Regions from separate parts of the Paenibacillus nicotianae genome, predicted to be linked through region 1. Evidence: riboswitches for the same ligand, from Rfam matches in the RefSeq annotation. Region 1 holds a riboswitch; each other region holds the start of a gene.

Region 1 (2,196 bases):
TAAACTGATCGGAATTGTTTATTTAAGAGGAGGAATCATCATGGAACGCAATATCGTCATTCGACATCACGACTTGGATCTGACAGCTAGTATTCATTATCCTGAACAGGAACCACAATTAGCAGGACGAGGCAAAAGCCGTACACCGCTGATTGTAATCTGCCATGGTTTTGTTGGCAGCCGTATCGGAGTGGATCGCTTATTTGTTAGTACAGCACGTGAATTGGCGGCTGACGGTTATATGGTGGTTCGCTTTGATTATGCAGGTTGCGGTGAAAGCGGCGGCGACTATGGCAAAGAAGGATTAGAATCTATGGTCGCTCAGACTCGTACTGTACTTGATTATGCGATGACTTGCAGTGATATTGATCCGACACGCGTCACATTGATCGGTCATAGTCTGGGTGGCGCTGTAGCTATTCTTACTTCTGTACGTGATCATCGGGTCAAAAGCTTAATCCTTTGGTCAGCGGTAGGGCATCCATTTAACGATATTATCAAATTAACCGGTCGTGACAAATACGATCAAGCTGTTATCGAAGGGCAAGCAGATCATTTAGGGTATTCCTTTACACCTGTATACTTTGATTCGCTGGGCAATTTCCAACCGTTTCAAGAAGCCAAGCAATTTGGTGGCGATGTGCTTGTAATTCATGGTACAGGAGACGATGTGATTCCGGTAGATTATGCCTTTTTGTATCAAAAAGTATTCTGGACACGTTCGGAAGGACGTTGTGATAAAGAAATCATTTTTCAAGCCGATCACACATATTCCAACGGATCACATCGCCGCGAACTATTGGACAAAACCCGTCAATGGCTCACCGAACGCAACGTCGCTCAGACCGATTGGCAACACTGGATGATCTAAGCGCTTATATTTCCAAGCGCCTATATAGTAAGATATTAACCAATTTCTTATGCTTTACCAGATCATTCACCAGTGGTATGGTAAGAAAGAATAATCGAATAGTTACTGATTTCACTAGGGGAGCCTGTTGGCTGAGACGAAAATAGATTTTCGGACCCTTGGAACCTGATCTGGATCATACCAGCGGAGGGAAGTGGAGGCTGAATTTTCACTCATGTTGTTAGTATACCTGAATGAATGTTTGACCCATTTGTCTCTTCTGGAGATGGATGGGTCTTTATTACGTTATAGGAGGCAATATCGATGACTTTTCTAGCCAAAGTACAAGCGCAACATCCACTGATTCACAATATTACCAATATGGTTGTCACTAATTTTACAGCAAACGGCTTGCTGGCTTTGGGAGCTTCTCCTTTTATGGCATATGCGCATGAAGAAGTAGCCGATGTTGCAGCGATGGCGAACGCGGTCGTACTCAATATGGGTACGCTCGATCCTTACACTGTCGAATCTATTCAACGTGCAGGGCGTTCAGCGAATCAAGCAGGCGTGTCTGTTGTATTTGATCCGGTAGGTGCTGGAGCAACGTCATATCGTACACAGTCGGCTTTGCAGATTATCGAACATGTTCAAGTAGATGTGTTACGTGGCAATATCGCCGAAGTGGCTCATGTCATTGGTCAACCCTGGGAGATCAAAGGTGTAGATGCAGGAACCGGTGAAGGCAATTTGATACAGATCGCAGAGCAGGCTGCCACACAATTAAAGTGCATTGTAGCGATCACCGGCGAAAAAGACGTCGTCACAGATGGACAGAGTACGTATATTATCGCCAATAGTCACAAGATACTAACGCAAGTCACAGGCGGAGGCTGTTTATTAAGTGCAGTGGTCGGTGCATTTATCGCAGTAGCCGATCCAACACAAGCTCAAGAGCGCCTGCAAGCTGTAGCAGAAGCTTTGGCATTTTACGGTATCGCCGCAGAGATCGCCTATGAACAGACAGCAGGGCAAGGCACAGGCAGTTTTCAAGTACAATTTATCAATCAATTGTCTCTCGTCACTCCCGAGATCGTAGCTACACGAGCCCTAATCACTTTATCTTAGAGCATACTGCTGAATATATTTACACTATAAAGGAGTGAGACAAAATGAGCGTGTATCAAGCATTGACGATTGCAGGTTCAGATAGTGGTGGAGGGGCAGGGATTCAAGCTGATCTCAAAACATTTCAAGAACTCGGGGTCTATGGCATGTCTGTTATCACAGCTATTACCGCGCAGAATACTACAGGTGTACAAGGTGTCTATCCTGTAGAGATTGAA
Region 2 (2,196 bases), 2.1 Mb from region 1:
TCTATACCTGTTTGCTCAAGTAGATCAGTAGCAAGCTTGCTATACAGCGATTGACTATAGAGTGCCAAGTGATGCAGTTCTGCATTCATGAAATGCTCAGAATGAGCGGCTAACATGCCACCGGCGGCGCCTGATGCACCAGCAGCGGGTGTGCTTTTTTCAAGTAAAGCTACTTTGACCCCTTGCTGTGCCAGTTCATATGCTAGAGCAGCTCCAATCACTCCTGCCCCTACAACGATTACATCATAATGTTTAGTATTGAGATTGGATAAATGACCCATCATCTCATTCACTTCTTTCTTTGTAGTTATAGATTGGTAGATATCATATTTTGAATACTTGCATGATATTGCTGACAGACATGTTTAGGATGATCTGCTTGGAAAATACCAGACATTACTGCAATTCCTTTAGCGCCTGTTTGATAAATATCCTGACAATGTGATGGCTGAATACCACCAATTGCAATGACAGGTATAGATACTGCATGGCATATTTGTTCCAATTGAATCAATCCTCGCGGAGATAGATCAGGCTTAGACGTAGTAGAATAGATATGTCCATAAAAAATGTAATCTACTCCTTCTTGCTCTGCTCGTAACGCTTGATCTATGTGATGAACAGATCGTCCTACTTTCCATACCAACGGGGTTTTATCATCATTAGCTAGATAAGAATTTTTTTCTGAGTGGTAAGACATATTTTCGCTTAAATGTACTCCTCCGAGCTTCATATCTACTGCTAATTGTGGTCGACTATTGATCCGTAATTGCGATCGCGGAACACCTTTGTCTATCAGTTGTTGAATCGTATCAACGATCTGAAGATCAGACCACTTTTTTTCCCGAATATGAATAACAGTCACCCAGGGGGATATCTGTGATGCTATCTCTATCAGTTCGGTCATCGACTGCTGACCAGTACTAATCGCATGAAGTTCCATGCTAAAAACATCTCTCCTTTACACAAATAGATAGAATAAAACACAAAAAAGCCACTTCTTTATTACAAGAAGTGGCTAGTATAGATCTAGAAAATAATGATCGATATTTCCGATCAAACAAGATTATTTAGAAAGAACGGAAATTGTATAATCTGTAGTAATAGCCTAGTCAGTAGATGATTACTACTGTCTATTCTTGATTACTTCATCGACTTGATCGTCTAGATTATTTTGTATGCAATATTTCCGCAACTCTGCTACCACTTCCCTACGCTGGTATGATCCAGATCAGGTACAAAGGGTCCGAAAGCAATATGTGCTTTCATCTCAGCCTCAAACGGCCCCCCTAGTGCATTCAAGCTATTCAATTTGTTATTCATCTTAGCAAAGACTATTCAATAAAGCAAATGATTCTAACACTTTATACAAAGCACTGAGAAAGATAACCAAATACATACTTGATCAATTCATCTTATCAAATACAGTATCAACATTAATGATTATAATCCGCAATTACAGCTTCAAAAGACTAAAACTTTTTATTTTGCTTTCGCTTCAGACCACTCTTCAACATCCCAAATTTTAGTAACCCAGTCTTCATAAAATTCAGGTTCGTGAGACACAAGCAATACTGTGCCTTTATATGCTTTTAACGCGCGTTTTAATTCATTTTTTGCATGTACATCCAAGTGATTAGTTGGTTCATCAAATAATACCCAGTTGCTTTCACGCAGTAATAGTTTGCACAAACGTACTTTCGCTTGTTCTCCACCACTTAACATACGCATTGGACGCGTAATATGCTCATTTTTCAGACCGCAACGTGCAAGATGACCACGCACTTCATTTTGACTTAAATGTGAAAATTCATTCCATACTTCATCAATCGGTGTCAATTGATCTGGACGTACTTCCTGCTCAAAATACGCAGAATGCAAATAATCACCAAGATATGTTTTACCACTTACCGGTTGAAGTTTACCAAGAATCGTTTTGAGCAACGTTGATTTACCTACACCGTTACAACCAACGATCGCAATTTTTTCGCCACGTTCAATATTCATAGTCATTTTAGGCAATAACGCATGTGTATACCCAATCTCAAAGTCTTTACCTTCAAAGACTGTTTTGCTACTGGCACGAGCTTCTTTGAAATTAAATGTTGGTTTGGCAAATTCTTCTGGTTTGTCGATTCGTTCAATACGATTTAATTGCTTTTCACGACTTTTTGCACGACCTGATGTAGATGCACG
Region 3 (2,196 bases), on a different contig from region 1:
CCTGGCTTACGAATAATATAAGCAACGATCGGGCTTGCAATAATCCAGATGCCGAACATAAATCCTGCACCAACCGGGCCGACTAAAGCAGAGATCGGTATCCATAACGTTGACCATCCCAGATAAATAACACCGCAAGCAACCGCCAGAATAACGGTTAATACCACTTCTTTCATTTTCCATGTCATAGAGATCGATGGGGAACTCATACGCGCGCAACCTCCATCGGTACAGGCCAATCTTCCAGTGTGTACGCCATATCCCAGAACATATATTCAAACTGACAACTCAGAAGAAAATGCTCTTTCATACGCGCCCGATGTGCAGGTGTAGTCTGCTCTGCCCATTCATCCAACCGAGCACAGAATTGATGAGTGATTGTATCGGTACGATTACCATAGAAGCTGATCCAATCATAAAAAGGATGGGATGCATCCGGCTTCACTTTTTCCAATAATTTCACACCAATTTCCCAATACGTCCACGGACAAGGCAACAATACCGCCAAAATATCACCCAGATCACCTTCATGAGCAACGGTTAACATATGCCGAATATAATGATGAGACGAAGGAGACAGTGCATATCCTTGTAAATCTTCATACTTCACCCCTGCTACTTCGCAAAAGTTATTATGAGGATGAATTTCGCTATGAAGCACAAATGAAATCTGCTCGTTAAACATCGCCATATCTTCGCGTGTTGGACATTTCGCAATAGCGGTTCCATAGATACGCATAAAAGAATTCAGATACTCGAAATCTTGCTTTACATAATGGATCAACTGCTCACTACGCAGATCACCTTTGGCAATCCCCTGTACAAATGGATGATTAAAAATCGCTTCAAAAATCGGGTCTGCGGCCTGTCTAATTTCCTGTGAAAAACTCATAACTGTATCCTCCTTAGAATAGAAGCATCGATAGCGACGCTGACGCTTGGTTAATAAAGAAGGACCACTACTGGAATATATGGACAAATAGATGCAAAAAAGCCGCTCCGTTATGGAGCGGCAGAATAGGTGTACGTATATGTACAGGTACCCTTGCACAGTCTCCACTTTCCTACGCTAGTATGAACTAGATCAGGTTCCAAGGGTCCGGGATTTTCCCGTCTCAGCCTACACAAAGGCTCCCCTAGTGGTCATTCGATTCATTTGCATCTTACTGTACACACGATTGAACAGACTGTCAACTGCTATTATCGCAGTAATCTTTCCTTTTTTTACAGTTATATGGTTATAAAATAGTGTAAAATATACGTATAACTAAGGAATAGTGAATAGATTTAAATATCTAAATAGAATTGAGTTGATCTTGATGACACGTAAAGTAGTACTGGCAGGTGGCACAGGATTTATCGGGCAGTATGTGGAAAAAAGATTGACAGCATTGGGTATTGAAGTGAAGATCATTTCCAGACAATCTCCACATATCGCATGGGATGATCACCAAGCAATTGTTCAAGCTCTGGATGGAGCAGAAATGGTCATTAATCTAGCAGGTAAATCGGTCAATTGTCGTTATAACGAACAAAATAAACGTGAAATCATGAACTCTCGAATCGAAACCACACAGATTCTTGGAAACGCTATCCTTGCTTGTGAACATCCGCCTGCGCTTTGGATCAATTCCAGTACAGCTACAATTTATCGTCATGCCGAAGATCGCCCGATGACCGAGACGAAAGGCGAGATTGGTAGTGGTTTTTCGGTAGACGTTGCCAAAGCATGGGAAGACGCTTTTTTCTCTTTTAGCCTTCCCCATACCCGTCAAGCTGCACTACGTATCGCTATTGTATTAGGACCGGGTGGCGGTGTGATGACCCCTTTCAAAAATCTGGTTCGCTTTGGATTAGGGGGTCATCAAGGATCAGGTAAGCAGATGTTTAGCTGGATTCATGTCGAAGATTTATTCCAGATTATTTTATTTATTCAAGAGTGGGAATCCCTTGAAGGCGTGTTCAACTGCACGTCTCCGAATCCGGTCACCAATCGAGAACTGATGGCAACCATGCGCAAAGTGATGCATCGTAAAGGTGGTCTGCCTGCGTCTACGTGGATGCTTAATCTCGGAGCTAGAGTGATTCGGACAGAACCGGAATTAGTGCTTAAAAGCCGTTGGGTGATCCCTAATCGTCTGATCAAAGAAGGATTTATGTTCAAATACGGACGCTTGGAACAAGCACTTCAACATA
Region 4 (2,196 bases), on a different contig from region 1:
CTGGTTCAATATGCGGCGTTCCTGCTCAATCTGTTGTTCTATTTGTTTTAAGTTCAAGGAAACCACCTCCAGTATATTTCCTTATATCTTGCTATACATGGAACTCTCATTTTCTTCCATCATCGTCAATTTACAGATTATCCTATAGAATATTTCTATATACCTTTTTATACCTTATTTGAGTATACCTTATCAAGTTCCTCAAGTACCTATTTTATCCTTTTTATGGAAAAATAAAGACGAAAAAACTCGGAATTTGAATTTTGCAGTCATTCTCTTGTTTCGCAAATTTCAAATTCCGAGTCGTTTATGTGATGACTGCAATACTGAACACTTAAAGCTTGATCAGATTACGCAGTCCACGTTTTTTTGTTACCGTCTTGATCTGTATATTCAATCGTTTGTGGTTTGATATCTAAGATCACATAATCAGGATCTTCTGGACCGGAGAACCATTCTTTAAATTCTTCTTTCCAGACACGTTTTTTCAATTCGTCATCGGTAGATACAGCACTTACACCTTCGATTTCAACGACTTGATTAGTGCCGCCTTTTTCATAACCCAACAATACATAACAGTTCGGATTTTTTTCTAACTCTTCGACTTTATGTGTTTTACGGTTTGTCGCGAGATGAATATTTAAGCCTTCGTTATATAGTGCCATGTAGCGTACTTTAGGTTTGTCATTTTCTACTGTACCTAGTGCGCAAAATGGATTACCTTCTAAAGCGGTCAAAATGGCTTGTTCTTCAGCTGTTTTACTCATGATCAATCTCCTCCTGTATATAAACGTATGGGTATTCAATATCTGTATCTATGTATATCGATTCGATACGTATAGAAAAATATTGAATGGAACTTTTGTTAGTTACAAACTTCCGTATATGTAAATACCCTTAGACAGCGAGACTGAACCGAAATGCACTCTCTTTTGCTGATGACACCGGATTCTCTTTACTGGACAGTTGATACCCTCTGGTCTATAATTACAATGTAAAAAAACCGCATATGTACAGGGGAGCTAGTTGCAACTGGCTGAGAGTGTATTGTGATAAATACAGACCCTTATACCTGATCTGGATAATGCCAGCGTAGGAAAGTAACAAGTCGTTATATGCTGTACTCTAGCTTATAATTGCACCTATGTCGTCCCGATGGGGGCGTTTTTTTTATGCCTTTTATCCAGTACTACAGGATTGACTATTTGAGCTAGAAGAAAGAAGGATGACTGTTCATGAGAATTCAAAAAAGGTGGCGTCAAAGCTTACCCTGGTTAATGGTAGGCTTATTATGGATCACCACTGCATGTGGTTCAGCAACAAGCACAAGTAATACAGCTAATCCAACAGGATCAACATCTGGACTGAAAGATGTTAAAGTCGTCCTAGACTGGACACCCAATACGAATCATACCGGCTTATATGTTGCTCAAGCTAAGGGCTACTATAAAGAAGCAGGATTAAATGTTGAAATTATCGCTCCTGGTCAAGGGGGAGCAGATACGATGGTTGCTTCTGGTGAAGTACCTTTTGGAATCAGCTATCAAGAAAGTGTAACTCAAGCGCGGGTACAAGGTGTTCCGTTAGTCTCTCTTGCAGCAGTTATCCAGCATAATACATCTGGCTTTGCCGCTCCTACCGATCGCGGAATCAAAAGCCCTAAAGATATGGAAGGCAAATCCTATGGTGCATGGGGATCGCCTGTTGAAGAAGCTGTCATGAAATCGATTATGGATACAGATGGCGGCGATGTCAGCAAAGTCAAAAGTGTGAATATCGGTAATGCGGATTATTTTACAGCCGTACAAAAAGGAATCGACTTTGCTTGGATATTCTATGGTTGGACAGGAATTGAAGCAGAACTTCGCGGGCAACCGTTAGATATGTTATATGTAAAAGATTATTCAGATAAGCTCGATTATTATACACCTGTTATCGTCACCAATGAGAAGCAGATCACTACTGATCCTGCATTGGTCAAATCATTTATGGCGGCAACAAGTAAAGGGTATCAGTATGCGATTGCTCATCCAGACGAATCAGCAGATATTTTACTTAAAGCAGTACCTGATCTTGATCCTGCATTGGTCAAAGCCAGTCAAAAATGGTTATCTCCACGTTATCAAGATGATGCCAAACGCTGGGGCGAGCAAAAACAATCGGTCTGGGCAGGTTATGCAGATTGGATGTTCAAGC

Evidence for each region. A riboswitch is a leader RNA that binds a small molecule or an ion and turns the genes downstream of it on or off. The one in region 1 is predicted to bind thiamine pyrophosphate.
Region 2: another riboswitch for thiamine pyrophosphate. It lies ahead of ACFSGI_RS09245 (thiamine phosphate synthase); the one in region 1 lies ahead of thiM (hydroxyethylthiazole kinase).
Region 3: another riboswitch for thiamine pyrophosphate. It lies ahead of tenA (thiaminase II); the one in region 1 lies ahead of thiM (hydroxyethylthiazole kinase).
Region 4: another riboswitch for thiamine pyrophosphate. It lies ahead of ACFSGI_RS00530 (ABC transporter substrate-binding protein); the one in region 1 lies ahead of thiM (hydroxyethylthiazole kinase).

What each region holds. Positions count from the first base shown of each region.
Region 1 covers NZ_JBHUGF010000010.1:3,207,338-3,209,533, reverse strand. The annotation lists gene ACFSGI_RS18250 (alpha/beta hydrolase) at 41-871, shown strand; TPP riboswitch at 978-1,080, shown strand; gene thiM (hydroxyethylthiazole kinase) at 1,175-1,978, shown strand; gene thiD (bifunctional hydroxymethylpyrimidine kinase/phosphomethylpyrimidine kinase) at 2,023-2,196, shown strand, end outside.
Region 2 covers NZ_JBHUGF010000010.1:1,126,778-1,128,973, reverse strand. The annotation lists gene ACFSGI_RS09250 (NAD(P)/FAD-dependent oxidoreductase) at 1-284, opposite strand, end outside; gene ACFSGI_RS09245 (thiamine phosphate synthase) at 308-943, opposite strand; TPP riboswitch at 1,192-1,301, opposite strand; gene ACFSGI_RS23245 (ATP-binding cassette domain-containing protein) at 1,483-2,196, opposite strand, start outside.
Region 3 covers NZ_JBHUGF010000011.1:175,293-177,488, reverse strand. The annotation lists gene ACFSGI_RS19540 (ECF transporter S component) at 1-188, opposite strand, end outside; gene tenA (thiaminase II) at 206-892, opposite strand; TPP riboswitch at 1,045-1,148, opposite strand; gene ACFSGI_RS19530 (TIGR01777 family oxidoreductase) at 1,320-2,196, shown strand, end outside.
Region 4 covers NZ_JBHUGF010000001.1:114,766-116,961, reverse strand. The annotation lists gene ACFSGI_RS00540 (aspartyl-phosphate phosphatase Spo0E family protein) at 1-57, opposite strand, end outside; gene ACFSGI_RS00535 (pyridoxamine 5'-phosphate oxidase family protein) at 351-767, opposite strand; TPP riboswitch at 1,006-1,117, shown strand; gene ACFSGI_RS00530 (ABC transporter substrate-binding protein) at 1,236-2,196, shown strand, end outside.